Thermogemmata fonticola: one gene and its partner. The protein of the gene in region 2 binds, or shares a complex with, the protein of the main gene of each other region. Links are inferred from orthologs where the notes say so. Each region holds a gene or a part of one and is shown on either strand. Other genes may lie near its edges. The genes, in order: secA and secY.

The links.
Region 1: the proteins of secY (region 2) and secA are in contact, whole or in part, in a crystal structure (PDB 3DIN), measured with the Thermotoga maritima proteins. The link is inferred for Thermogemmata fonticola from one-to-one orthologs. Residues at the interface, in WP_004081795.1 of Thermotoga maritima: Glu108, Gly109, Glu110, Glu111, Ala236, Glu237, Arg238, Arg239, Ile240, Thr241, Ile242, Gln243, Tyr244, Ala245, Arg246, Arg247, Val248, Thr249, Gly250, Arg251, Arg252, Val253, Tyr254, Gly256, Ala257, Ser258, Thr259, Tyr260, Leu261, Pro262; in WP_004082002.1 of Thermotoga maritima: Glu261, Ala262, Arg263, Lys300, Ala301, Arg302, Thr303, Ile304, Ile305, Leu323, Tyr324, Asp325, Pro326, Val329, Ser330, Tyr333, Ile336, Lys340, Phe345, Val349, Glu363, Phe364, Tyr374, Ser375, Gly376, Gly377, Glu393, Ile395, Thr482, Ser483.

The regions. Positions count from the first base shown.
Region 1 is NZ_JACEFB010000001.1:279,487-294,854, forward strand. The notes cover bases 4,833-9,331. They hold secA (preprotein translocase subunit SecA), read right to left. Parts: upstream 8,933-9,331; coding sequence 5,033-8,932; downstream 4,833-5,032. Other genes in these bases: H0921_RS01030 (3-deoxy-D-manno-octulosonic acid transferase), read right to left, coding at 4,833-4,948; H0921_RS01040 (FtsX-like permease family protein), read right to left, coding at 9,285-9,331. Outside these bases: H0921_RS01015 (MFS transporter), read right to left, coding at 1-1,029; H0921_RS01020 (ThuA domain-containing protein), read left to right, coding at 1,471-2,538; H0921_RS01025 (aminotransferase class IV), read right to left, coding at 2,571-3,521; more of H0921_RS01030, read right to left, coding at 3,563-4,832; more of H0921_RS01040, read right to left, coding at 9,332-11,996; H0921_RS01045 (ABC transporter ATP-binding protein), read right to left, coding at 12,036-12,743; energy-dependent translational throttle protein EttA, read right to left, coding at 12,895-14,562; H0921_RS01055 (PQQ-binding-like beta-propeller repeat protein), read right to left, coding at 14,978-15,368. UniProt on the Escherichia coli protein: Required for protein export, interacts with the SecYEG preprotein conducting channel.
Region 2 is NZ_JACEFB010000002.1:629,906-643,607, forward strand. The notes cover bases 2,170-5,002. They hold secY (preprotein translocase subunit SecY), read right to left. Parts: upstream 4,436-5,002; coding sequence 2,903-4,435; downstream 2,170-2,902. Other genes in these bases: H0921_RS05955 (adenylate kinase), read right to left, coding at 2,170-2,529; rplO (50S ribosomal protein L15), read right to left, coding at 4,511-5,002. Outside these bases: rpsM (30S ribosomal protein S13), read right to left, coding at 75-464; rpmJ (50S ribosomal protein L36), read right to left, coding at 560-673; map (type I methionyl aminopeptidase), read right to left, coding at 863-1,729; more of H0921_RS05955, read right to left, coding at 1,825-2,169; more of rplO, read right to left, coding at 5,003-5,017; rpsE (30S ribosomal protein S5), read right to left, coding at 5,170-5,688; rplF (50S ribosomal protein L6), read right to left, coding at 6,377-6,925; rpsH (30S ribosomal protein S8), read right to left, coding at 7,147-7,602; H0921_RS05990 (type Z 30S ribosomal protein S14), read right to left, coding at 7,706-7,897; rplE (50S ribosomal protein L5), read right to left, coding at 8,919-9,485; rplX (50S ribosomal protein L24), read right to left, coding at 9,691-10,056; rplN (50S ribosomal protein L14), read right to left, coding at 10,168-10,533; rpsQ (30S ribosomal protein S17), read right to left, coding at 10,603-11,001; rpmC (50S ribosomal protein L29), read right to left, coding at 11,158-11,508; rplP (50S ribosomal protein L16), read right to left, coding at 11,657-12,115; rpsC (30S ribosomal protein S3), read right to left, coding at 12,054-12,779; and 2 more genes. UniProt on the Escherichia coli protein: The central subunit of the protein translocation channel SecYEG. Consists of two halves formed by TMs 1-5 and 6-10.

The DNA of each region.
Region 1 (15,368 bases), on a different replicon or contig from region 2:
GACGGCAAATCGGGCGGCATGCCCCAACACTCCCAGGATCATGGTCCAGCGCCAGCCGAGGCTCTTGAGGGCGTAGCCGAGAATGAACATGGTGAGGATTTCGGCGATCTGGCCGATCTTCATCACGGGTCCGACCCAATTGGCCGGGATGTCCACCCAACCGCCGTCTACTTTCGGACCCAGGAAGGTGAAGGTCCAATAGAAGAAGCTCTGGTGGACGGCCGCATCGATGAAGGTGACCAGAAAGAGGACGGCGATAAAGGGCTTCTTCAGATGGCGCATGGCTTTGAGCCAAGCCAGAGCGTCCGCTGCCGTCGCTGCCGGTTTGGGAGGCGTATGGGGTAGGCACAGGCTGAAAGCTGCTAGCAGGAGGGAAGCCACCCCCGCAACCAGGAAGATGCACCGCTTCATCGCCATGGAGTTTTCACCCACCAGCGAGCTGCCCAAAGCGGTACCCAGCCATTGGAAAAATCCCACCTCCGTCATGGGAGGCACGCGGCTCCAATCCACCAGCAAAAAGATAAAGGGCCAACTCGCCGCGATCCAGCCAATCGTTCCCCAGACGCGTATCGGGCCAAACTGCCGTTGCGGGTCCTGTAAGTTGGCGAAGGCAATTGAATTGGTGATGGAAATCGTCGGCACATAAAAGATGGAATGGACCAGCATTAAGCCGAAGAAAGGCCAGAAGAGCAGATTCACCTCCTGGGGATCGTTCGGATTAGGCCGGATGAAGAACAGGCCCAAGATCGCCACTCCGCCGACCAGATGGCTGAATGCCAGGAACTTTTCCGCTGCGAAGTGCCGGTCCGCAAACTGGGTGCTGAAAAAGAGCGCCACCAAAGCGCCGATGTTGAAAGCCCCGAAAATGAGCGGCAGTTGCCAGGTATCCTGGAAGCCTAGCTTCGGGATGTAATCGAAACCCAACTCGAACCAGGCGCCCCAGATGAAAAACTGCAAAAACATCATCGTGGACAGTTTGAACCGCAGCAGACCGTCTGCCGGACGCACCGGAGGATCCATCGTGCTCATGCCCATCTCCCTGCCAGGATACCGGAACTTTCGTGAAGCCGTAATGCCTACGATGCTAAAGAGTAACCTCCGCATCGGCAAGCGGAAACATCGGCCAGCGCTGAGGCTATTTCTCCCAGATTCGGAGAGGGGCATTGTGCGGATCGCGCAGGGTCTTCCGCTGGCTCTTGGTTCCCCACGATGCGGGGAATCCGGCTATTTCTTCTCGCAATTTGCGGGCCAAATTATATATTGGGCCATCAGAAGCTGTCTCTACTCTCCAGGCGGCCGGTGCTCCCCGGACAGCCTCGTGGAGTGGATGGAGTGAACCCTAACCGTGTATCCCAAAGGTGCAGGCCAGCTATGGAAACCTCGCCGGTGATTCGCAACGTGCCCGAACAGTCGGGGCAACTACTTTCGCACCATTCCTGGGCTTATCATGGAACGGAAGCCGGCCCAGCCATGCCGGCCGCGATTTCCGGGGTCCAGCAGGCGCGAGGAGCAAGGCGCCTCCGCAACGGCCTGGTTTTGATGGGCCTTCTGACACTCGCAATGGCTGGCGTTCAGGCAGCGGATGACATCGTCGTGCTCAAAGGTTCCACGGGAGCAGGCCAAGGGAAACACATCGTCCTTATCAGCGGCGATCAGGAATACCGCTCCGAAGAGACCATCACCCAATTGGCGAAGATTTTGGCCCACCGTCACGGCTTCACCTGCACAGTGCTCTACACAGTGGACCCACAAACCGGAACGATTAATCCCAATATCGGAAACATACCAGGATTGAATGCCTTGGAACATGCGGACCTCATGGTGATCTTCACGCGCTTCCTCAACTTGCCGGATGAGCAAATGCAACATATCGTAACCTATCTTGCCCGTGGCAAACCTGTGGTGGGATTACGCACGGCCACTCATGCCTTCAACATTCCCAAGGATCGTAAATATCACAAGTATTCCTGGAATTACAACGGAGAGGATTATGCAGGTGGGTTTGGCAAACAAGTCTTAGGGGAAACGTGGGTGGCACACCATGGCGCCCATGGAAAAGAGGGAACGCGCGGGCGGATTGCTCCCGGCCAGGAGAAGCATCCGATTCTGCGCGGCATTGGAGATGGCGAGATATTTGGGCCGACCGATGTTTATACCGTCCGCCTGCCGTTGCCGGGGGATAGCCTGCCGCTCGTGCTCGGAGAGGTGACAGCAACTTTACAGCCGGATTCTCCCGCTGTCCGCGGCAAAAAGAACGACCCGATGATGCCGATCGCTTGGGTCAAAACTTACCGTGGGGAAAAAGGTGCCACCGGGCGCGTCTTCACCACCACCATGGGTGCTTCGCAAGATTTTGCCAACGAGGCCACCCGCCGATTGATCGTCAATGCTTGTTTCTGGGCCGTTGGCCTGGAGGATAAGATTCCACCCAAGACGGATGTAACGGTGGTCGGCACCTTCACCCCCTCCCCCTTCCGCTTCAAGAGTCCCAAGGAATGGCAACCCGGCGTCAAACCTGCGGACCTGTTCCGCCCGTAACTTGCAGCAAGTGCACCGCGGCAGTTGCAAAATTAGCCTGGGGAATCCAGAAAATACTGAGCGATCGGACTGCCCACCTGCCGCTCCCAAGCGGCGAGCAGAAGGGAATACATCTCGCCAGGCCAGGGGAAAATCCGCTCGCCGCTGGAAGAAACCAACTGCCGTACTCCTGCTATGCAAAAGGCGGTTCCCACAAGCAGTAGCTCTTGGATCGGCTCTGCCGGGAGACGTTCCCTTCCCCCGCTTGGCTCAGCAGTCAGTTCACGCAGGTTCCACGGCGACTCCTGCACGGGAATGCCGTAACCCTGGCACAGCTCACGCAGGAATTGTACGCTGATGCTTTCCAGGACCGCATCGGCCGGCGGCAGTAGGATCGTGCCCCCACGAACCGCAACAATCGCGCCCAAAGGCGTATCTCCAATCCCCTCTTGATTCACCAGCACCGGCACCGCATGGGGCAGGCGTTTGCGACGTTCCGCCAGAAACCACATCAGGCGGCTGCGATGCTTGATCGCTGGCGGCAGGATGTCACTGGGGTGGGAGTGCTGCTGGCCGGTGATCTCCAGGGCGACCCCTTCGGAAAAAAACCGGCGGTACCGCTGGCGGGACAACGGATAGACCATCATGCCGGTGGTTGGCGAGCCATCGCTCTCCTTTCCCACAAGCCAACCGATTGGGCCTGGAGTGGCAAAGGTCACCACTTGCATCTCTGCCTTCTCGTCCAGGAGCCGGCCGTTGTGCGCGATCAGTTCCTTTGCGACGGCGGTCAGTTGGTCGTCGGAGTAAGGCAAAGCCAGGCCGCAGAGTCTACAGTGGCGGCGGAAGCGCTCCAGGTGCTGGGGCCAACGGAACAACTGCCGCTGGAAGGTCCGGGCATTATCGACAAGTACGGCACCATACACAAATCCGGCATCGGTCCACGGCAACGCCGCCTCCGCTTGCGCTAAAAACCGGCCATTGCACCACACGAGAGAATCGGACATGCCTGTATTCTAAGGGATATTCGGCCTCTTCCGGGAGGGCCTTATTCCGTAGCGACGGGACGCTCTCCTGGCCCAGAGATATAAGCGGACAGCAATTTTTCCAAAACTTGGAGCGTGCGGTGCACTGCTCCCTGCTGACTGCGTACGAATTCCTGGGCGATCTGCCCCATGCGTCGGCGGCCTTGCGGGTCTTGCAGCAGGCGTTCCAACTGAGGTTCCAGATCAGCGGCCTGAGGGACTTGGATCGCTGCTCCTCGTTCGACCAATTGCTCCGCCGCCTGGCGGAAATTCCAGACATGCGGACCGAAGAGGCAAGGAATCCCCTGCCCTGCCGGCTCAATCATGCTTTGCCCGCCGCGACGCCCATCCAGGCTTCCCCCCACAAAACCGACATCGGCCAAGCCCCACGCTGCCTGCAACTCCCCGATGGTATCCCACAAGATGACCGCGGGTAAAGCGGCCAGCGGTTGCGGGTGCCGAGAGCGGCGCACCCAAGACAGTCCTGTCTTCGCCACAAGCTGGGCCACCTCCTCAAAATGGTCCGGATGCCGCGGAACAAGGAGCAGATGCAGGCGGGGATAGCGGCGGCGCAAGTCGGCAAATACTCGCAGGACAATCTCTTCCTCCGGAGGATGTGTGCTGCCGGCGAGCCAGAGAATCGGCGGACCTGACGGGGCAGAAGGATCATCCGCAGCGAAGGAAGCGGGCCTCGGCCAGGGGAGACCCAACCAGCGTGCAAGTTCCTGGGTTTTCCCAGGCTGGTAATGCAGGGCGCCATCAAATTTGATGGAACCGGTCACCGTAATTTTTTCCGGTGGGACTCCCAGTTGGCGCAAGCGCTGGGCATCCGCTTCACTCTGCACGACAAAATGGCTGACTGGCTTCAAGAGCAGCCGCCATACCAGAGCCGGCCAGCGTTGCCAGCGTGCTGCCGTCCGCGGGCTGATCCGCCCGTTGACCACGCAGACTGGAATGTGCCGCCGGCGAGCTGCATCCAGAAAGTTTGGCCACAGTTCACTCTCGGCCAGGACTATCAGCCGCGGTTGGAGGGTATCCAGCGCTTGCTGCACCGCCCAAGTAAAATCGAAAGGCCAGGGGAGCACCGTCAGATCAGAGAATGTGCGCCTGGCTTCATCCAGTCCGCTGTCGGTGGAAGCCGAGACCACGACTCGCCAGTGAGGAAACCGCTTCCGAAAAGCCTGCACTAACGGAACCAAGAGATGGATTTCCCCCACGCTGACGCCGTGAAACCAGACGGCGGGCGGTTCCGCCGCACTTTTTGGTACCATCGGTCCTTTCCGCAGATGGATAGGACCAAAGAGCCGGGAGGGCAAATGGCGGCGATAACGGCCTGTACGAATGGCGCGCCAGAGCAGCCAGGGGAAGAAGCAGGACAACGCTAAGACGTAGCAAAGATTCAGGAGCATGGGCATCCGTTCCGCAAAGCCCAGGGAGTGTGAGGGGTGCGGCGTGGTGTCGGCTGTGCTCGCATCCTTAGCTGCCAGATGTTCTCAGCGTTTCCCGGATTCGAGCCGCATGTGGCAGTTCTTATACTTTTTGCCGCTGCCGCAGGGACAGGGGTCATTGCGGCCGACCTTCCTGCCGACGTTGCGAATTGGTTCGATACGCCGGGATTCGCTGCCGGTGTTGGTTTGCATGGCGGCCTGCTGTTCCTGAGCCTGGCGGGCTTGCAGGGCGGAGAGGGCGGCTTCATGCGTCGCCCGCGCCCCCGCCCAAAGTGCCGACAGAGCGGTGTCATCTCCCATCTCCTCCATGCGGAACACCGACTCCGTGATCCGTTCCCGCACCCCTTCCCACATCGCCTCGAACTCTTTCATTCCCTCTCGTTTGTAGACGATCTTGGGGTCTTCCTGGGCGTAACCCCGCAGGCCGACGCCGCTACGCAGGCTGTCCATGACCAACAGGTGGGACTTCCAGGCGTTGTCGAGTTGCTCCAGGATCAAGCCTCGCTCCACGGAGCGCATCTCCGGACGATATTTTTTGTCATAGGCATTGAGAATGCGGTGGAGGACTTGTTCCCGGTTCTGCCCGACGAAAGCGGACGCTTCCAGGTCCAGATGCAGGGTTTGTTTACACCAGTCGGCGAGTTCCCGTGCATCTTCTTCTTCGGCATGGTGAGTGCCGGAGAGAACCTCATCTACACGTGCCTCGATTTCCTCGAAATCTGCGGCGGGTATCGCTTGGGCGGAGATCTCCAACAACTTTTCCCGGATACGGCTGCGGGATTCCGTGCGGACGAACTCTTCCGTCAAGCCGAATTCAGCCAGCGTCTGGTTAGCGGCGTGGAAGAACCCATTGGGGTCGGCAAAGGCTTGGGGGTTACGCATGGTCACCAAAGCTGTACCCAAGCGTTGCACCGCCCAGTTGTAAAGCTTCTCCCGGTCGGGGGGATGTCCGCTGCTCATCTTTTCCGGCAGATAGAGCCGTAGGGCGTTGAGCACGGGGAACTCGATATCCTTTTTCCGGTACGCCTCCCGAATTTTGCGATAGAGGAACTGGCGGAGCTGCTCCGTTTCCATCTCTAGCAGGGGTGCGGGATCGATGCGGATGTCGAATTTTTGCCGCATCCACTCCGCCAGGGACTCGGCGCCGTAGGACCGGCTCAGATAGCGCTGGCCATCCTGGAGATCGACGGCTAGGAGTTTTTCCTCGGCCTTGGCAATGAGAAACTCATCGAGGCGCTCGCGGGGAATCTTTTTCAATTCCCGATCGGTGTATTCCAGGCCGAAGCGGGCTTGCAGAGCACGGCAGAGTTCGCTCCAGCGCCAGTCCGCAGGGTCTTCATCGGGGTTGAGGTTTTCCTCGAGCAATTCCTGAATGATGGTGGGGATGGTTTGAACGGCTTTATCCTGAGCGTATTTGACGGCGTCCTCGAAACCGGAGCGGAACTCCGAGGCCTGGAACTCGATGCCGAGGCGGTTGGCGGCAAAGCTGGCGAAGCTGGCCGGGCCGTAGTCTGGGTCGAGGAAGCGCTGGATGGCCTTGTCCATTTGCCAGCGGAGCATGGCGAGGATTTCTGCCCGGGGATTCTTGCCGTCGAGAATCTCCTGGCGTTTGCCATAGACGCTCTTGCGCTGGTAATCCATGACTTCGTCGTATTCGAGGAGGTTTTTACGCTGATCGAAATGCCACTCTTCGACTTTCTTCTGGGCTTTTTCGATGCGGCGTGTGACCATGCGGGACTCGATGGCCTCGCCTTCCTTCATGCCCAGGCGTGTCAGGACGCTGGCCACCCATTCTGAGGCGAAGAGGCGCATCAGGTCGTCCTGAAGGGACAGGTAGAAGCGGCTGGAACCGGGGTCTCCCTGGCGGCCGGCGCGGCCGCGGAGCTGATTGTCAATCCGGCGGGAATCATGGCGTTCCGTGCCGATGATGTGCAGGCCGCCGAGTTCCGCGACTTTCCGTCCTTCCTCCTTCATCTTCTCCTTGGCTTCGATCTCTGCGACCGTTTGGATCCAGACGTCGTTGGGGACGTCGAGGCGAGTGGGGTATAAGGAACGTCCATCGGGGCCTTTGAGCTGTTTGAGGCGTGCCCAGGCGAGGGTTTCCGGGTTGCCGCCGAGGATGATGTCGGTACCACGGCCAGCCATGTTTGTGGCGATGGTGACGGCTCCCAGGCGTCCGGCCTGAGCGATGATCTCGGCTTCCCGCGCGACATTTTCCGGCTTGGCGTTGAGCAACTCGTGTGGTATCCCGCGCATCTTGAGCATGCGCGAGAGCTTCTCGCTTTTATCCACATCACGTGTGCCGATGAGGATAGGGCGGCCACTGCGGTGTATCTCTACGATCTCTTCGACGATGGCATCCCACTTTTCCTTCTCCGTGCGGAAGACGAGGTCGGGGTAGTTGATCCGCCGCAGGGGTTTGTTGGTCGGCACGACGAAGACTTCCATGCCGTAGATTTTCCAGAACTCGTTTTCCTCCGTTTTGGCGGTTCCGGTCATGCCAGCCCGCTTGCGATAGAGCTTGAAGAAGTTTTGCAAGGTGATGGTGGCGAGGGTTTGCGTCTCCTGTTTGATGCGGACGCCGTCCTTTTGGTGCTTGGCTTCAATCGCTTGGTGGAGGCCGTCGGACCACTGCCGCCCGTACATGGCTCGCCCGGTGTGCTCATCGATGATGACGATGCTCAGCTCGTGGTTTTCGCGGGGATCGCGGTCAATGATGTAGTGGCGATCCAGGTGGTAGAGGTGATGGGCCTTGAGGGCGTTGTCGATGAGGTGCGGCCATTCCATATTGCCGGCGGTGTAGAAGCTCTCGACCCCGGCCAGTTCCTCGGCTTTGCGGACCCCGGCGTCGGTCAAGTGGCAGGTCCGTTCCTTCTCCTTGATTTCAAAGTAAACGCCCCGAGGCGGCGGATTCTGCGGGTCCACACGCTTGGGATCAGGAGGGGAAAGTGTCGGCAGGTTGTCTCCTTCGGTGCCGGTGATGACCACGACGCCGGTGGCGGCGAGTTCCTTACGGGCTTTGCGTTCCAACTCGGTCAAAGCGCGGGCGATGCGATCGGCATCGGCGAAGCGGCGGGCATCCGAGAACGCTGGGCCACTAATGATAAGCGGCGTGCGGGCCTCATCGATGAGGATGTTATCGACCTCGTCGATGATGGCGTAGTTGAGCGGCACGCGCTGGACTTGGCGGTAATAGGGATGGAATTCCTCGTCGTCATGCCGGGCCAGTTTCATATTGTCGCGGAGGTAGTCGAAGCCGAACTCGCTGGCCGTACCGTAGGTGATGTCCGCCTGATAGGCTCGGCGGCGATTGTCCGGGTCCATGTCCGATTGGATGTAGGCAGCACTCACTCCCAGAGCGTTGTAGATGGGCAGCATCCACTCGCAGTCCCGGCGTGCCAGATAATCATTGACGGTGACGATGTGTACGCCCTTGCCTTCGAGGGCATTGAGGTAAGCAGGGAGGGTGGCCACCAGGGTTTTCCCTTCCCCTGTGACCATCTCCGCGATGGCTCCCTGTTTTTCGCCGTAGCCGTGCAGAATCATGCCGCCGATGAGCTGGACGTCGTAATGCCGCATGTTTTTGGTCCGGCGGGCGGCCTCCCGACAGGCAGCAAAGGCTTCCGGCAGGAGATCATCCAGCGTTTCCCCGGCAGCCAGGCGCTTCTTGAATTGCACCGTCAGCTCTTTGAGTTCCGCGTCGCTGAGAGCTTGCATCCGCGGTTCCAGCTCATTGATCCGCGCTAGGGGACTGCCGGGAATGACAATGTGCGTCTCGCTGTTCTTGGGCCGGTAGTACCCCAAAGATTTGATCTTACGTTCATTGGCCGAGCCGCCCATCAGACGGGCCAGAAACTGCACGCACCCTTCTGCGAAGGTGTTAAACTTCTCCCCTAGACGCTCCCAGAAGGTCGGCTCCAGGGCAGCGGTTTGCGTCATAGACATCGCAGTCGTTCTCCTACAACCAGGCAGCGGCGGGTGATTCCTCAAGCTACAGAGGCGTTCCCTTTCGGGTCAATATCATCCGTTAAGGCCTCTAGTACCCCGAATCCGCCGCCGTTGAGGCGGATTATCCCCATTCAAGGGAATCCGCCTCCCTTTACTTATTGGATAGGAGTATTCTACTTTCTCGTTGCAGGAAAAAGGAAATGTCTTGCCAGAAAGAGGTGGGCCAGAGCCGAAATTGGGAAAATGGAAACCAGGCTGGAAACCAGGGTCGAAAATGGCAGTGGCGGCGGTCTCCGAGAAGAGCGAAAGGTGAGGGGAAACTGCTAAAGGAGTGTCTGACGGCGGGGGATCATTCGTATTGCAGCACTTCCGGGATGCGCGTGCGAACAGCTCGCCAAGCGGGCCACAATCCCGCCAAGGCGGCGCTGCCGATTGCTACCGCGGCGATGCCTCCCGCTTGCCTCCAGGGCACGACGATATCGAAGACGAAGCCGGACTCTTCCACCATGATCACGTGAAGGATGTACCATTCCAGGGGTAAGCCGACCAGAAAGCCGATGAGGGAGCCGAACACGCCCAAAAGCAGCGCTTCCGCCAGCACGCTCAGGAGTACCTGGAGAGGGGTCGCACCGACGGCCAAGAGCAAGCCCAATTCCCGGCGCCGTTGCAAGACAGAGATGAGCAACGCCGTCACTACTCCCAGGGCCGCCACGATCCCCACAACCACCTGCTGGGCGTAAGCGAACAAATACAAACGCTGGATCAAGTCGGTGAGAAAATGCCGCAGGGAATGGCGGTCCGTCACGAATAAACCCCGGCTCTGGGCATAATTCTGCAAGTGCAACTGGCCGAGTTGTTGACCTTGGGCATCCGGCCGGAGGAACACATGGCACATGTCCACGAGGTGATCCCCAAACAATTCCGCATAGCGACGGCGATCCAGAAACACCGTCCCGCGGCTCCAGGAGTAATCCCGCACCGTCCCGATCATGCGGAAATGGAGCGGTCCATTCGGCCCCGGGAGGGTGATTGTGTCTCCGACCTGAACGCGGTGGCGCCGGGCAAAGTTCTCGCTGACCAGCACGTCGTTGGTACCGGGCAGATCCAGGAACTTTTCCAGGTCCGGCAGACCGACCGGGACGCGTTCCCGCGTGGCTCGCACATAATCGACAGCATCCACTGCGAGCAGATACACAATTGTGCCGTTGTACTCCGGGCGCGAGTAGCGGATGGCCATGACGTGGTCCACCCCTGGCAACTGCCGCAACTCCTCGACAACTTCCGCGCTCATTGGGGAATTGGACGTGTTGGCCGACATCATGTTGCCGTTGAAGACGAAGTAGTCGGCCTGCACCACCTGGTCGATCCAGGCGATGACGGGTTCCTCGTTGCTGCGGCCGACCCCGGCGGTTTGAAACATGAGAGCAACCCCAGCGGCCAAGGCTCCGAGAACGACGCCGGTGCGACTTGGAGCGCGGGCCAGATTGTCGAAAGCCAGACGCACTACAAACGGGCAGCAGACCTGGACCACAGGGCGGAGAACCGGAACCAGAAATTGGACGATCAAGGGTGCGGCAAGGAGTAAGCCCACAAGCAGAATGGCCATGCCGCCAATCGAACCAGTGCGCGTGCTCGGCAAGTGATGGCGTAGGGCGATCGCCGCTAAGCCGCCGCCGATGAACAGGAGGCAAGTAGCGTAATGGAGTAGTTTCCAGAGTCGCGTGCGGCGTTGTAGGCCGCGCCGAGCAGCACGAGCGGGATCATCGTTGGCCGCTTGCAGAGCGGGGAGGAAAGCGGCCAACACTGCCACCACCACTCCCGTTGCCACAGCCCATACCGCTTGACGGCTATCGAGCCGCTCTGGCTGAATTTCCGGGTTGAGGAACATCGAGGCCAACTCATCCCGGAATTGCCACAACGCCATCTCAGCCAGCAGGATTCCCAGGGGAATGCCGACCACAGCGCCGAGCAGGCCGAGGAGCGACGCCATTATGGTGAATAGGCCCACGATCTGCCAGCGGGTGGCTCCCAGGGCGCGGAGGATGCCGATGTCGGGCTGCCGTTCGGCTACCGTTACCACCATAGCGTTGTACACGAGGAATAGTCCGACAATCATGGACCCCAGCGCGCAGATGTAGAAGGCCAGTTGCAGACCGCCGACGACTTCCTGTGTGCTCTGCCGCTGGGCATCGGGGGTGCGCACCGCTGCCCGGCCTGCTACCACGGCATTGACCAGACGCCCCACCGTTTCGATGTCCGCCTGCGGTTCGAGATACAAGTCGATCCGATTGACCTTCTCGGTCCAGTTCTGCTCCACAGCATATTCCAGAAGCGGACCGCCCAATGCAGCAGCGGGGGGCACCGGACGCACGACCCGCGCCGCCTGACCCACGCTCATGCCGATGAGATTCTTTCCCAGGCTGCCCAGGGGTGAATCGGGGGCGAAATCCACCACGCCAACTACCAAGCAGTCCACATCCCGCAGGGCATGGCGGAGGCGCAAGGGCTTTCCCTGGAGGCCCGAACGGACTAAAGCGTCGTAGATCGAACGCGACACCACCACCAAGCGCCCCGGCAAGCGATCCCACAGCTCCGCCGCACGCGCGAAATCCCCCTCCTGGATGGCCGAGAGGATCGGTAGCAATTGCCAGCGGGGAAGCTGGGCTAGCGGCGTGACCTGCACCTTGAGCGGATTATCGCTCTGGAGAATCTGGGACGACACCTCTGCGCCTAAAAGCACTGCCGAGCGATTGTCGAGGTCCGGAAGGGTGACGCGGTCGTACACCAGGGGTTCGACAGCTTTTAGGCCGGGAATGCGAGCGGCGCGGATCTCGCGGACCAATTGGCGCAGGACGCCGGCCTCCCCATTGCTGACGTACAAAGCCGCTGCATCGATCGGAGTGGTCGTATCTTGAGCCGCTATCTCGATGCAGCGATTGAGAATGCGAGCAGAAATGAGGGTCGCTACTCCCAGCGCAATGCTGGCCACAATCAGCAAACCACGCTCCCAGTGCACCTGGAGGTAGCGGCGGCTGAGCAGACTGTATACGGTAACGGCCATCCGGACCCGACTCCCCTTGCCCATTCCCTCAGTCGCCGGTCACACCGAATCGCATGGGACTGAACTCTTCGGCACCGGGTGATCCGACTCGATGCGGCCATCTCGGAGGCGAACCAAGCGTGTACCGTAGGCTGCCGCTGTCGGATCGTGGGTCACCATGACCACCGCTCGACGTGCCGGTTCTGGCAAGCGGGAGAGCAGGGTCAAAATTTCACGGCTGGTTTGCGAGTCGAGATTGCCCGTCGGCTCATCACACAAGACGGCTTCCGGGTCCGCCACGATGGCACGGGCGACGGCCACCCGTTGCATTTCACCGCCGGATAACTCATCGGGGAAGTGGTCTGCGCGGTGTGACAGGCCCACCTGTTCCAGGCATTCGCCCGCACGCTGAAGGGCCTGGCGTCGGTTCCGGCCCGCCAGCAGTAGCGGCAGCGCGACATTCTCCGCGGCTGTCAGCGTCGGCAAGAGATTGAACGCCTGGAAGACGAAACCGATCCGTTCGCGCCGCAGCAGCGAGCGCTGGCGGTCGCTCATCGCCTGCAAATCCTGGCCGTGAAACAGCGCCCGCCCCCTGGTCGGCGTATCCAACGCCCCCATCAGGTGCATCAAGGTCGATTTTCCGGAACCTGATGGCCCCATGATCGTGACGAACTCGCCCGGACGGACAGTCAGCGACACTCCTTGCACGGCCGGCACTGTCCGCCGCCCCTGGACATACACTTTCGTCACCTCAATCAATTCCAGCATAACTGGGGATTTTCCTTTCTGGTTTTCCTTTCTGGCGGCACGCGCCGCTGCACGCGGTGTCCCGGCGGATGTCCAAACACCACGAAAGCCGCGCGGGTCTTGGGCACCCTGCCCCCTCCGATGACCTTACCCCCTGCCTTGTCGTTAGGTTTCAGACGGCTAGCTTGCGGTAGCGGATCCGCCGCGGACGAGCACCTTCTTCGCCCAAGCGTGCCCGCTTCTGCTCCTCATACACTGCGTAGTTCCCTTCGCACCAGATCACCTGGCTGTCTCCCTCGAACGCCAGAATATGCGTAGCGATCCGGTCCAGGAACCAGCGATCGTGCGAGATGACCACGGCACAGCCGGCAAAGTTCAGCAAGGCTTCCTCCAGCGCCCGCAGGGTGTCCACATCCAAATCGTTGGTCGGTTCATCGAGCAAAAGCAGATTCCCGCCGCTGCGCAGCAGTTTCGCCAGATGAATGCGATTGCGTTCGCCGCCAGAACAATCTCCTACCTTCTTCTGCTGATCTGGACCGCGGAAGTTGAAGCGCGCGCAATAAGCCCGGCTGGCGATCCGTTGCTTCCCCAGTTGCAAATACTCCGCCCCGCCTGTGATCTCCTCGAAGATGGTGTTGTCGTCATTGAGATGGTCCCGATGTTGATCCACGTAGGCGATCCGCACGGTCGGCCCGATGATCAACCGGCCGCCATCCGGCTGCTCTTGGCCGGTGATGAGGCGGAAGAGCGTGGTCTTGCCCGCTCCATTGGGGCCGATGACCCCCACGATTCCACCCTTCGGGAGATTGAAGTTGACGTTTTCGAACAGGACCGTGTCGCCGTACACCTTGCGGAGGTTTTCGGCGCGCACCACCAGGTCTCCGAGGGGTGGTCCCGGAGGGATTTGAATGGTCAGTTCCCGTTCTTCGAGATCGATCTGTTGCTGCTGGAGTTTTTCGATGGCCGCCAAGCGGGCCTTATTGCGGGCCACTCGGGCCCGGGGTGCCATGCGTGCCCATTCCAACTCACGCTGCAAGGCCTTCTGCCGAGCCGTCTCTTGCTTCTCCAGCATCTCGAGCCGCTTTTTTTTCTGCTCGAGCCAACCGGAATAATTTCCTTGGTAAGGGTAACCGCGGCCGTTATCCAGTTCGAGAATCCACTGCGCGACATTATCAAGGAAGTACCGATCATGGGTCACGGCCACCACCGCGCCGCGATACTCCTTGAGATGTTGTTCCAGCCACTCCACGCTTTCCGCGTCCAGGTGGTTTGTCGGTTCATCGAGCAGGAGCAGATCATAGGGATGAAGCAAGGCCTTGCACAAGGCGACACGCCGGCGTTCGCCCCCGGAGAGATGGTCCACCAAGGCGGTGGGCGGCGGCAAGCGCATGGCCTCCATCGCCACTTCCAGGCGATGGTCTAGGTTGTACGCATCGCAGGCGTCGATCTGGGCTTGAACTCGTTCCATCTCCTCCGACAATTTGTCGAAGTCGGCATCAGGCTGACCCATCGCTTCGCCGATCTCTTCCTGCCGGCGCAACAAGGCCCGGATGGGCGCCACCGCCTCTTCCAGTTGCTCTTGCACGGTGGTGCCTGGCGTCAGGCGCGGTTCCTGGGGCACATAGCCGATCGTGGCCCCTTTGTCCGGATAGGCTTCTCCCATGAAATCCTTATCCACACCAGCCATGATCCGCAGCAGAGTGGACTTTCCGGCCCCGTTCGAGCCGATGACGCCGATCTTCGCACCATAGTAAAAGTACAGGGTGATGTCCTTGAGCACTTCCTTTTTGCCGTAGTGCTTCGTGAGATGGTTGATGCTAAACAGGTACCGCTCGCTCATATGTTCCTCGGCTGGACAGGTCGTGGTCTCCTACTCTGCCATTCTAGGTACATCGGCTTGGCTCAGGGACCATTACTGCACCCTCAGCGTCCCTGACACCGACGCAACCGCCGATAACCCCAGGAGATACAGGCTGCACGGAAGACAGGAATCACCAGGCGGAAACCCTTCGCTCTACTTCCTCGATCTGCTGGGCGGCGTCCAACGCTAGTCCGGGTGGGAGGTAGGGTATCCGCAGGAAAGGGATAGCCACCAGAGTGATTACGACCAGCGAGGGATCGCAAAGGAACAGTAAGACTGAAAGAAAGAGAGCCGCAAAAAATAATCTGTCCCCACTGCGGGCCAAGGGTACTGACCTTCGGGAGCGACGCGATCTCCCAGCCACGAGTTGATGTCCCCAGGGAATGGGGCTTGCTCACCGCCGCCAAGCACGGACCGGACGCAGACCTGGGTCCTTGGACTGATACTCCCAGACGATCTCGCCGTCAGGCGCCAACTCGATGATGCGGCCATTCGGTGGATCGTTCATCAAGGTGATCAAGGTGTTGCCATTGGGCAGGCGCTGGGCGGAGTTGGGATTATTGCAGTTGTAACTCCACACCAATTTCCCCGTTTTCAGATTGTACTCGGCGACCCGATTGTACTCGCACACCAGCACTCGTTCCTCGTCGATGGGTTCGATACTCTGCATGTGATTCATCCGGGCAAAGCTATGGGTGTCGCGGAGTTCCTTGAGCTGCAAATCCAGGCGGAAGCCGGTTGACCCCTGGGCGACGTTCCGCACGAGTAAGGTTTCGCCGTTGGGG
Region 2 (13,702 bases):
CGGTCCGCGGATTCCAGGAGGACAGGCGAAGGAAGCCAAGCGGTCCTTGCCCGCCGACCGCGTCGCCTCCGCGATTAGCGCAGCTCTTTGACGCCCTTCTTTCCGGCCACTGTCTTGCGCGGCCCTTTCCGGGTCCGGGCGTTGGTGCGGGTCCGTTGGCCGCGAACGGGCAGATTTTTGCGGTGCCGCTCGCCCCGATAGCACTTGATTTCCTTGAGCCGGGCAATGTTGGCCGCTTCAAAGCGGCGCAGGGGACCTTCCACCAAAAAGGTCGGATCCTTGTCCAAGAGCGAAGCGATGGCAGCGATCTCCGCGTCAGTCAAGTCCTTAGCCCGGCGCTGGGGATCGAGCTTGAGCTTCTCGCAGACCCAAAGCGAATTCGTCGGTCCCAATCCGCGAATGTAGCGCAGGGCAATGTGCAGAGGTTTATTCGCTGGAATGTCGACACCTAGGATACGCGGCATGGCGGTGCACCTGAGTTAGGAAATCGCTGTCCCGTTTTCAAGCAGAATCTGCGGGATTTTCCATAGTGGGCCAAGGGTATCTTGCCTCCGGGCTTTCATCCTTGCCGTTGTTTGTGGCGCGGGTCCACACAGATGACCCGGACGACTCCCTTGCGTCGGATCAGTTTGCATTTCTCGCAGATGCGGCGGACGCTGGAGCGCACTTTCATGGTTGATTCTCCCGTCAATCATCCCTCGTAGGGATGCGAGCTTTCTATTTATCCCAGGCCGGTAAAACATCATATTAGATAGCCCCCCGCCAGTGGCAAGGGGCGGAACAGAAACATTTCCCCACCGCCTCGAAAGGGTTTGCGGGACCTCTGGCCTGGCCGAATCAGCCCCGACTCAGGGAAGGGGCCTCAGGTGTTCTCTCGGCTGGCAGAGGAGCTGGTGGGCAAAGAGGACGGGGAAGCGGCGGCGTCCTCCTCCAGAGCACCTTCGTCAGCCGTGATGACCACCACGCCATTGGCGGTGAGCGCGACAGTGTGCTCGACATGAGCGCTGGGCATGCGGTCGCGTGTCACCACCGTCCAGTGATCGCTGAGCACTTCGACTTCCGGCCGCCGCATGTTCACCATCGGTTCGATGGCGAGCACCAAGCCGGGTTCCAGGCGAAAATCCTGCCTGCGGGTTTCGCGATCGACGTAATTGGGGACCTGGGGGCTTTCATGCATGGCTCGGCCTATGCCATGGCCGACATAACTCGTCACGACACTGAAGCCGGCCTGTTCGACGTGCCGCTGCATGACGCTGGCGATCTCGCTCCACCACCGTTTCTTCGGCAGCAGATCAATGGCGATCTGTAAGGTTTCCTCGGTGACGCGGATCAGGCGGGCTTTCTCCGGCGACACTTGGCCAATGGGAATCGTGATGGCGCGGTCGGCACACCAGCCGTGCAGTTTGCAAGCGGTGTCCACCTTGAGAATGTCCCCCTCTTTGAGAGCGCGGCGGCTGGGGATGCCGTGGACAACCTGCTCGTTGATGCTCATGCAGGTCACAGCAGGGAAAGGGGTCTTGCCGGGGTAGCCCTTGAACAAGGGAATGGCCTGGTGTCGGGCGTAAAACTCCTCCACGGCCTGGTCGATTTCCTGCGTCGTCACCCCCGGCTTGGCCATGTCCCGGCAGAGTTTGAGAGCGCGGGCCACCAATTTCCCGGCTTCGCGCATCAAGGCGATCTCGCGGGGGGATTTGAGTTCCGGCGGACGGGGTGTTCGTGAACGCAACATGACTGGCTCAAGGGGTTGTCGAAATGGCCTGCGGTAATCTTTTCCTGTTCCCAATCACATTTCCGGAAGGCCAGGAGCCGCATCCCATGGGCATCCTAGGATGCCTGCGGCGAGTGTCCATCGGGTGGGCAGGCGGCTTGATGTCCATCGGGTGGTCGGGCGGCCTGGAGAATGTTGGCGTAAATGGTTTCGACATGATCCACTGCCGACACATCGCGCACGAGGCCTTGCTGGCGGTAATGTTCCAGCAGGGCATCAGTGGTTTTGTGGAACTCCTGGAGGCGGCGGCGGACCGTCTCTTCGCGGTCGTCATCCCGCTGGGCCAAAGGGGAGCCGCACTTGTCGCAAACCCCCGGCTGGCGGGGAGGCTGGAAATAGATGTTGTAGCAGATGCCGCAGGCGGAGTTGGTGCAGCAGCGGCGGCCAGCAATACGACGGACCACCTCCTCATCGGGAATGGTGAGATTGATGACGGCATCCAGCGGCAACCCTAAACGAGCGAGGAGTTGGTCGAAGGCTTCGGCTTGGGCACGAGTCCGCGGGTAGCCATCGGTGACAAAACAACGGGGACGCTGCGGACCTTGGAACAATTCCGCAATGAGTGCATTGACCTCGGCGTCCGGAACCAGCAGACCCTGTTTGATCAGATCGGCGACACGCCGCCCCCGTTCGGAACCCTGAGCGATCGCCTCGCGCAACATGTCGCCGGTGCCAATGTAGGTCAGCCCCAATCGTTCTGCCAAGCGCCGGGCTTGAGTGCCCTTACCGCTTCCCGGAGGTCCTACCAGCACCAAACGCATACGCGCACCTACTATTCCCAATGAGTTCCGGATGCCAAAGGGGAACGCTACCGTCTCTGAAATCTATCCTCATCCTATAACCTGCTCGATGCCGGTTTGTTCCGTTAGGCGCTGATCTATTCGCCCTTTCCGAACGGTAGGTGAGGTCCGCGGGAAGGTCCTGATTGTGGATGGCCAAGTCAACCGTCCGTATTCTCCAACTCTCGCAAGATACACGCTAACAGGATGATGGCAAGCTGGAAAGCATCAATCCCGCTGTTATAGGGGGTATTACCCGCTGTGCTTTGGATTTCTTGGCCGCGAAGTCGTAATCGCTGGGTGGCTCTAGGGGCCTGCTCTGCGGATTATGTTGACCCCCGTCGATAGAAGGCTGTCACTCCTCCGTCAATTGCGGATAATTGCGCATCACCAAGTGACTGTTAATCTTCTGGATCAGGTCCAAAGCGACGCTGACGACGATCAGCAGACCTGTTCCTCCATAAAAGCTGGCTACTTGCCAGGGGATTTCCAGACCGCTGGTGATGATATTGGGAATGATCGCAATCACCGCCAGGAACGCAGCGCCGACGTAGGTGATACGCATCAACACTTTTTCCAGGTAATTCGCCGTGTGGGAACCGGGACGATACCCCGGAATGAAGCTGCCGTGGTCCTTCAAGTTGTCCGCAATCTCTTTGGGATTGAAGGTGATGGCCACCCAGAAGTAGGTGAAGAGATAGATCATGGCGATGTACATAACGTTGTAGAGCCAGGAGCGGTGATCTTGGAAGAGGCGGGCCAAGGTGCGTGCCCAGGCCACCTCTCCGCCAGAGATGCTGTCGATAGCACTGAAGAGGACATACGGAAGGATCAGGAGGGTGCTGGCGAAGATCACGGGCATGACGCCGGCGGCATTCACCCGCATGGGTAGGAATTGCCGGGTGCCCCCGTAAACCCGCCGCCCACGGACATGGCGCGCCGATTGCGTCGGAATGCGCCGCTGGGCTTTCGTCATGGCAATAACGCCGACCACTACCGCCAAAAACAGGATCGCCATGACAATCAGTTTTTCAAAGCTAATGTCCCCCGTGGTCCCTCCCAGGGTGAGCACGGATTCCTTGAGCTGTCCGGTGGCGCTGTCGATCAGCAGCGTCGTGGTGGCATCTGGAATGCGGGCCACGATCCCAGCCATGATGATCAGGGAAATCCCGTTGCCGATGCCGTATTCGTCGATCTGCTCCCCCAGCCACATCAGGAAGATCGTCCCGACCGTCATGGTCAGAATGGCGGCGAAGCCAAACCACAGGACGTTGAAGGTGCCCTGGTAGCCGGGAGCAATGACGCCAAATCCGCCCTCCGCTTCTGGCCGGTAAAGTTGGTTGACCACCATGAGTGCCTGAATCATGCAAATGGGAACGGTGACGTAGCGGGTGATTTCATTGAGTTTCTTCCGGCCCGTTTCCCCTTCCTTACGCAGTTTCTCCAGGGAGGGCATCACACCGCTGGCGAGTAATTGGATGATGATCGAAGCGGAGATGTAGGGCATAATCCCCAGGGAGAAGATGCAGGCCATGCTCAGGTTTCCGCCGGAGAACAGGGACACAAAACTGAGCACCTGGCCGAGCGGTCCGGTGCGCATTTGCTGCATCTTCTCCGCCAGTTTGGCCTGGTCCACCACCGGCAAGGGGATGTAATAACCGATGCGGTAAACCGCCAGAAACAGAAGGGTGATGAAAATCTTTTTGCGGAGTTCCGGGATGCGGAAAATGAGGAAGAGTTGCTCCGGCGCTACACCGATCACGACCGCGGCCCCTCCGAAGAGGCTGAGGGTCCAGGTAAGGCTACCCGGCCCTCCCCACACCGCGGAAAAGACAGCGCCCGTGAGCGCCACAATACCCGATAGCAGTGCAATCGCTCGCCAATTCATGACCGATCATGCCCTGGAGGGTGAACGGGCGGACTCAGTTAGCAGACGGCCTAGCGGTTTTCGGCAGCCGCGAACTCAGCCCTTTTTGGACTTACCGCTTCCCATCTTGTTACGCACCGGCTTCTTGGGGCCAGGCAGGATTTCGCATGTTCCACCAGCTTTTTCAATTTTGGCCTTGGCCGAAGCGGAAAAATGATGGGCTTGGACCGTGAGTTTGCGTGTCAATTCGCCATCGCCGAGGACGCGCAGGCCATCGAAGGTGCCATCGATCAATCCGCGCTGCTTGAGGCTTTGGAGATTGACCCTCTCGCCGTCCTGGAAGCGATCTTGCAGGTCGCCGACGTTGACGATGGCATAAATCTTTTTCCACGGGCCGCGAGTGAATCCCCGCTTGGGCAGGCGGCGGTACAAGGGCATTTGCCCGCCTTCGTAGAGCGGACTGGGCCATTCCGAGCCGGCGCTGGAGTATTGTCCTTTATGGCCGCGTCCGCAGGTCTTCCCGTGGCCAGAACCGATGCCGCGACCGACTCGTTTTTTCCGCTTCCGCCGATGTACCCCGAGCGAAACTGTGGTCAAATCCATCGCTGCTCTCCTGAATATCCTTGCGGCTGGCTTTCACCCGTTGGATAGACGAACCAGCCAGCCATTTCCACCCCATCATTTTCTTCCCCAAGCACGGGGCAGCTTCATTTCATTTCCCCCATCACATTCCCACATCATCAGGCACGGGACGATTACAGGGGTACGCCGCGCAGGGCGGCCACTTGCTCCTTGGTTCGCAGTTGTTCCAGCCCGTTGAGAGTCGCTTTCACCAGGTTGATGGGATTGGTGCTCCCGTGGACCTTGGTAAGGATGTCCGTAATGCCGCACGCCTGGAGGACCTCCCGCACGCCGGGACCGGCCTTGACGCCCGTTCCTGGTCCCGCGGGGATCATGATGACTTTGCTGGCTCCGTATCGCCCGATGACCCGATGGGGAATGGTCGTGCCGCGGAGCGAATACGGATTGGAACGGCGGACTTTGGCCTCGCCTTCCTTGCAGGCTTTCTCAACGGCAGGTTGGACTTCGTTGGCTTTGCCATAGCCGTAGGCCACGCGCCCCTTGCCGTCACCGACCACGACCAGGGCGTTGAAGCTGAAGCGGCGGCCTCCCTTCACGACGGCCGCGCACCGCCGAATCTTGACCACATAATCCTTCAGCTCTACCTGATCGTAGGCGTCAAGATCACCTTTCTCGCGACGTTCCCGTGCCATAGTTCATTCCTCGGTGAAGGTCTTATCTGTTCCTCGTGGTGCAGGGCAGTAGCTCTCCCGAAAAGGACGGGTTCATTTGGCGGCCTTCTCTTTTTTGGCGGGGGCTTTACCGGCGGGCGGACCACCGCGGGGGCGGGCTTCAGCTTTGGCTTTGGGAGCTTCGGCTTGCTTTTGGGCGCGGGCTTCCTGTTTCGCTCGAATGGCTTCCGGGTCCGTGCATTTCAACCCGGCCTCGGTGGCCGCGATGGCCAGAGCTGCCACTCGCCCGTGGAAGCGATAACTGCCGCGATCAAACACGGCTTGCGTGATGCCTTTGGCCTTGGCCAGTTCCGCAATTTTCCGCCCCACTTCGCGGGCGGCGGCAATGTTCCCGCCGTAGCTCAGGCCCGAGTTCTTCCCACAACTGCTCGCCGCCGCCAGAGTGACACCATGCAGATCGTCGATCAACTGGGCGTAAATATGCATATTGCTTCGAAAGACACTCAAGCGGGGACGCTGTGGGGTCCCGTAAATCCGATTACGGACGCGATATTTTCGCCTTTGTGCGCGAATCCGCTTCAACTTTTGCGTGTTCATGGCCGCTCCCGTTGCTGCTTTCTCCGATCGGGATCATCCTGGAAGAACAAGACACTATCCCGTATTTCGCGGTCGCCGGGATGAGTATAGCCCGCTGAGCCACCCTAACCGATCACTTACCGCCGGAAGCGAAGGACTTCCCTTCCTTGCGGCGAACGACTTCATTTTCGTAACGGATGCCCTTACCTTTGTATGGCTCCGGCTTACGGCTGGCCCGAATCTCCGCGGCAAATTGGCCCACCTTCTGCTTGTCGATTCCGCTCACCACGATGGTCGTCGGGTCTGGTACCGACACCGTCACGCCCGGCGGCGGTTCGTGATAAATCCGGTTGGCATACCCCACCGTCAACTCGACCCCCTTGCCCTTCATGGCGGCCTGAAAGCCGACTCCCTCGACCTTCAGCCGTTTCTCGTATCCTTGGGTCACGCCCACGATCATGTTGTAAATGAGCGCCCGCGTCAAACCGTGCAGGGCGCGATTCTCCCGCTCGTCATTGGGGCGAGTGACCACGATCTTTTTGCCGTCGAAGGCCACCTGCATGTGCGGATGATACTTCCACTGGAGCTTCCCTTTAGGACCTTCCACGGTGATTTCGCCGTTCTGAAGAGTCACTTTGACTCCCGCCGGCACAACAATGGGTTGACGGCCAATACGTGACATCGCAACCGCTCCCTCATGTCTCACGGGACATTTCCGAAATATCTTGTCTCCGTCCTCGATTCGTTCCTCCGCCAGATCGGACGATTCCTTCCTCCGCGGGGTTGGGTCGGCGTTTCATTCTGTTTTGCCCGCTCGTTTCCGGTTGGCTCTCCATGTTCCGGCGTGTTAGGCCTCGTGCCAAGGGAGAGAACCGGGTATTCGGGTGCCCCAAGCACCCCGCCTTACCAAACCGTGCAGATCACTTCCCCGCCGACTTTCTGCTTGCGGGCTTGGCGGTCGGACAATACGCCTTTGCTGGTGCTGAGCACCGCGATTCCCAATCCGTCCAGCACCGGGCGTAGCTCTTTGTAGCCCATATACACGCGCCGTCCCGGTTTGGAGTACCGTTCAATATGACGGATGACCTTTTCGCCATCCGGACCGTACTTGAGAAAGATCTGGAGGATCAGGTGCGGTTCGCTGAGCGTCTCGACGGGTTGAAATTGGGTCTCGGCACCGTTTTCCGTCTGGACCGTGACATACTTGCCGACCCGGTAGCCGAGTATGAACCCTTCCTCCTGAAGAACTCGCGCGATGGCCACCTTCATCTTGGTGGCGGGCATTTCCACATACGGGCGCTCGATGGCGTTGGCGTTGCGGATCCGGGTCAACATATCTGCAATCGGGTCAGTCATCATGGCAATGTCCTCTTTGGCTTCCCTCGGTGCAATAGGCAGGCGGGGCAAATTGCCGGGTGATTGGCCGCTGCCCATCAAGCTGAAGGGATGAAGGGGGAGTGCGTTACCACGAGGCTTTGCGAACGCCGGGGATCATCCCATCGCTGGCCAGCGTGCGGAAACAGATGCGGCAGATACCGAACTTGCGGTACACCGCCCGGCCCCGGCCGCAAATCCGGCAACGCCGCCGAAAGCGGATCAGTTCCCATCCAGGGAGCAACTTGCTCTTGTCGCGCTGCTCCGGCGGCTTTTTCATCTCGGCGATATGCTCCATAATCGCAGCTAACTGCCGCCGATGCTTCGCCTCTTGGGCATTCGTGGACATTGCGGAAAACCTCCCGGCGTACCGGCTCGCCAACCTTCACACCCGCCAATAGTGGCAACCGGCCGTTCCTCACATGCGGAGAATCTTTGTTGTAGCACCTGCCCTCCCCACCGCCAATAGGACCGGACGAAAAAACTGGCCGCTGCCCGCCGCTTCCGCCCAATGGCAGCCCCCGCGCCCGGCTTAGGAGTTGGTCAGCCGTCGGTCCCACTTCGTCCATTCCGCCCCGCGAATGCTCGTAATCTGCCCCATCTTGCACCCTCCTGAGCGGCTCCACGTCTCCGCAGAAAAGGGGAACGCTTCCTGTTGGGAGCCGGAAAGGGACGCCGACATTGTGGTGGCTCAACCTCCCGGATTTCTGTAAATATGTACCATAAATCCTGCCCTGTCAAATAAAATTTTCCCAAAAATAGCGGAATCGCCCGATCTCGAAGAGGGACAGATAGTTACGTGTAATCCTGTTCACAAAAATCCTCAAGCCTTCCATCGAGGATGGAAAAACTGGAACGGTCTTGGGCCATAACGGACAGCATTCCGACCTGGTATTGCGGTTATTCTGCTAGTACCTATTCAGTGCGGCGGCATTTCCCTTCCTCGGCTAGCGTTCCCCCAGTGACATCCAGAGTTTGCTGTAACTCAGGAGCAGTCTGATTTTTTCTTGTGTTGGGGAATCCGAGTGGTAAAATCAATTCATCCTCTTCCCTGGGATAGGAATTCAAAAGGCCTTCAGAGGGTGCGTGCCGCCACCCGCCGGATAATCGGAGCAGAAATGGCATAGATCATTCAGATTTTGCCGGGCATTTGGGCGGCGGCGGGGGGTGCGGCGGTGAGGCCAAAGATCAAGGGTGGGGCCTGACCCCTCCATCCTTCGCGGAAAAAGGTAGATTGTTCCTGAAGGAAGCGTCTCACAAGCGCAGGGAAAAGGAACAGGGTGTTGACGAGGAAGGCGATCTCACGAGCGGAAGGGCATGCCGAAGAGGCGGAGGAGTTCGCGGGCTTCCTCATCGCTGTCAGTCGTCGTGACGATGGTGATGTCCATACCTTGGGTGAAGTTGACGGTGTCGGGATCCACTTCCGGAAAGATGAGTTGTTCGCTGACACCCAGGGAGTAGTTGCCATGCCCGTCGAAGCTTCGGGGGTTGACGCCGCGAAAGTCGCGGATGCGGGGCAGGGCGACGTTGATGAGGCGGTCGAGGAATTCGTACATGCGTCGCCCGCGGAGCGTCACACGGCAGCCGATTTCATAGCCGGCGCGGAGCCGGAAGCTGCTGATCGACTTGCGGGCCTTGGTGATCTGCGGTCGCTGACCGGCGATCAAGGCCAGATGCTCCACCGCTTGCTTGAGGCGTTCTTTGTCTTGCAACGCCTTCCCCACGCCCATATTGATGACAATTTTTTCCAGGCGCGGCAGGCTCAGGCGATTCGTACGGCCGAATTTTTTACTGAGGGCCGGTACGATTTCTTGGTCGTAAAGCTGTTTGAGACGCGGCGGCGGCAATTGGGTGGCAGTGGCTGTCATAGTTTGAAATCCCGGTGATAGCAACGCAAGCTCACGGTCCAGATCGCGTACAGCGATAGAAAGATGTTATAAGATTCCGCAGGTAGCACGCCAAGAGTGGGGGATAGGCAGCACCCGGCCTCATGAAAGACACATGTAAGACATTTGTCTGGATGGGGCGTTGCCGCCATTGAGGCCTTCCGTCGTTGCCGCCTGCCAGGGATGTTCAACGGTTGGCGGGGTTCGCGGATTGGGCATAGCGAGGACGAGGCTTGCTCAGGATCCGCAGGCGGGTCCCGCTGCGCTTGGCGTACAACTCCTTGCTGCCGTCGGGGAGATAACGGATGCCGACACGGGTGGGTTTATTCTGCACCGGATCGATCAGGGCGACGTTGGAAGCATCCAACGGCATTTCCTTGGAGATTCGTCCCCCTTGGGGATTGCGGCGCGACGGTTTGACATGGCGATAGACCAAATTGATTCCCTCGACGACCACTTGATTTTTCTCCGGGATGACGCGCAGGACTTTGCCGCGCTTGCCCTTGTCGTCACCGGCGATCACTTCGACGATATCGTCTTTGCGGATATGCATGGCGGAAACCTCGCGTAGAGCTGGATGTTTTGGTCTTCAGGTCGTATGTCAGGCCGATGTCATAGTGCTGGCAGCCGAGTGTGGTTTGGGGATATTTCCAAGACGCCGGTCTCAGACAACCTCGGCGGCGAGATTGACGATTTTCATGAAGTTGGTTCGCAACTCCCGGGGGATGGCGCCAAAGATACGGGTACCGCGGGGGTTGTTTTCGTTGTCCAGCAGGACCATGGCGTTGCGGTCGAAGCGGACGTAGCTGCCATCCTCGCGACGGGTGGCGGCCCGTGTGCGGACGACCACGCCCCGGACGACATCTCCCGGCTTGACGTCACCGCCGGGGATGGCCTTTTTGACACTGGCACGGATGATGTCGCCGATGCGGGCGACGCGCTTTTTCGAGCCGCCGAGGACTTGGATGCACATGACTTCCTTGGCCCCGGTGTTATCGGCCACATCCAAATATGTGTACATCTGAATCATAAGTCACCTCGTTCCCATCCAACTGGAGTTTGTTTTATATGCAGAGTACGCACGGATGTCACTGGGCTGTCAGGAAGGCTGAGGCGGCGGGGAAGCCGCGGTCTCGGTGGCGGTTTTTTGCAAGGGTTCCGGGAGTTCGCTACCGGCGACAGCTCCCTCCAGGTGGGAGAGCGTGCGGGTAGGCGCCTTTTTGACGATGCGAACAAGCCGCCAACGCTTCAAGCGGGACAGGGGGCGTGATTCGATGATTTCCACCGTGTCGCCGAGGTGGGATTCGTTGTTTTCGTCGTGGACGTAGCAGATGGTGCGGCGCTTGATGTATTTGCCATAGCGGGGATGCTGCACAAGGCGTTCCACTTCGACCCGCCGGGTTTTGTTCATTTTGTCGCGGGTGACGATCCCCTGGAGAAGACGTTTGCCTGTAGTTTTCGTCGGGGCACTGCTCGTCGTCGGGTTGGTCTCAGCCATGGGAAGCATCCTTATCGTCTTAGGGTGTTCGTGGTGTTCGGGAGTGTTCTCGGAGGAGGATCACAGGCGTATTGGGTCGTCAGGTAGGGTCCGCCTTCTGTTTCTGCGTGCTCAGGTTCCCGGATGTTCGGGACGCGGGGCCGGCTTCATCCTCCGTTAGGTCTTGGGAGCGGCCATTTTTTCTGCCAGGAAGCGTTTGAGGCGTTGGGCCTGGCGGAAGGCGCGGCGTTTGCCGGGCTGATCCTCTTCGACTCGTTTTTCCAGGCGTTCGATACGGGCCTGGAGTTGATCGGGGGGAAGCTGGCGGAGTTTTTCAAGTTCCCTCTGGCGTTGGATCGTTTTGACCCGTGCAATGGCCCGCTTGGTTTTACGGACTTCCGCCGGGGCTTTGAGGCGATCTGTGGCCGCCTGCACGCGCAGGGTGAACAGATGTTTTTCCAGGTCGCGCAGGGTGGTGAGCAGTTGTTCGTCGCTCATGCCGCGGAGTTCACGGGTTTTCGGAACCATCGATCACCTCTCCGAGCGTATGTTAGCCAGCGATGCTGGAGTTTCTGTTGGAAACAAAGGGAAGGATAATTGTAGTTTGAGGCCTGGGACGGGTCAACGGTCCGGCCTGTACAAACCGTTGGGATTGCGGCGGAAAGTGCCGATGGAACTAGACGCTGGGGCGTCGGGCGACAAAGCGGCACTTGAAAGGCATTTTGTAAGCCACACGGGCGAGGCAATCGCGGGCGGCAGCTTCGGGCAGCCCCCCGATTTCAAAGAGGATTTGGCCGGGGCGCACGACAGCCGCCCAGTACTCCGGTTCGCCCTTGCCTTTGCCCATGCGGGTTTCGGCGGGAATTGCCGTAATCGGCTTGTGAGGGAAGACGCGGATGTAATAGCGGCCTTCGCCGGAGACGAAGCGCGTCATGGTGATGCGCCCTGCTTCGATGCACTCGGCGGAGAGCCAACCGCCTTCCAGGGCTTGCAGGCCATAGTCGCCATAAGCGACGTAATTGCCGCGCTGAGCGAAGCCGCGAATCGGGCCGTGGTATTTTTTGCGGGTAGTCTTACCGCGGGCGACGCCGCGTTGACTTTTTCTGTACTTGACCCGCTTGGGCATCAGTGGCATCGATGGTATCTCCCGTCAAGTAATCCCCTTGATTGACCCAGACTTTGATGCCGATGTTGCCTTGGGGTGTGGCAGCTTCGGTGAATCCGTAATCGATTTTGCAGCGGAGGGTAGACAGCGGTACAGAGCCTTCCATGGCCTTTTCGCAGCGGGCCATTTCAGCTCCACCGAGGCGGCCGGAAAGCTGTACCTTGACACCGCGGGCGCCGTTTTCCATCGCTTTCTGCATCGCTTGTTTCATGGTGCGACGGAAGCTGGCCCGGCGCTCCAGTTGCTCCGCGATGTCCTCCGCAATCAGTTGCGCATCGATTTCAGGGCGCGTGACCTCGATCGTCTTGATTTCGATGTGGCGGCGGGTCAGCTTCTCCAATGCCTTGGTCAGTTTCTCGATCTTTTCCCCCTTCTTGCCGATGATCGCACCGACACGGGAAGAAGCGATGTAAACCGTGACGCGCTCGCGGGTCCTCTCGATGCGGATTTCGGAGATCGCCGGACGTTGTTCCTTGCGTTCGCGTTGGCGGGTTAGGTACTTATGGATGAACTTGCGGATGGCGAAGTCTTCCAGCAAAAGTTCGGCAAAGTCCTGTTTCCCGGCATACCAGATGCTACGCCAGGGACGCATGATGCCCGTGCGGAAGCCGGTCGGTCGTACCTTCTGCCCCATAAGTCGCGTTCCTTAGTGTGTCGTTGGTCTCTCTCAGTTCAGTTTGGTCTTTGTCCTTCTTCCAGTCCGGTCGTTTCTGTTTTCTGCGCGTGTCGAGGAAAATTTCCATGCAAAGAAGCCGCCCTCTTGCAGTCACACGGCGTGGCGTTTGAGCCAACCGAGGGCGAGTCGGGCGAGATTCTGCTGGCGCCCTCCGGCCTTGAGGTCATTTGCCACCAAATCCTGCATTTCCTGTTCGTCCGCCAACGTCACGGTGATGTGGGACATCCGCCGGAGGATGCGGAAGGCGGTGCCACGGGCGCGGGGCTGAATGCGTTTGTACATCGGGGCGCCATCCACGCGGCATTCCAGCACGACGAGGTCATCGGGGTCGGGATGCTCCAGGAAATCGGCATTGCTGTAGGCACTTTTGATGACCGCCGCCAGCAGTTTGGCGCCGCGGTTGGGGTAGAACTGGAGCAACTCCAGCGCCTCGTTGACGTTGCGTCCCCGGACCAGATTCGCAAAGGGCCGGATTTTCCGCGGTCCCATGTCGGCGAAGCGATGTTTGGCCGTGTAGGGCATGGTCGATTCACCTGCTACTTGCTGGAGGTTTTCCTGTCCATCCACTGAGCCAGAGGGCCGTCTGTGCCCAGTGGGAAACTGGGGGATGGCTCCTATCCTGTTATTCTGCTGCTCCCGCTACATTCCCCGGAGCCGAAGCCGAGGGGAGCTTGCTTCATCCGCGGATGTCACTTGCCGCCGGCCGCTTTCGCCTTGCCTCCGGAGTGGCCTTTGAAGATCCGGGTCGGGGAGAACTCGCCGAGTTTGTGGCCCACCATTTCCTCGGTGACATAGACCCGGTGGAAAGTCTTGCCATTATGCACGAGGAAGGTGGCCCCGACAAACTCCGGAACTATGGTGCAATCCCGCGACCAAGTTTT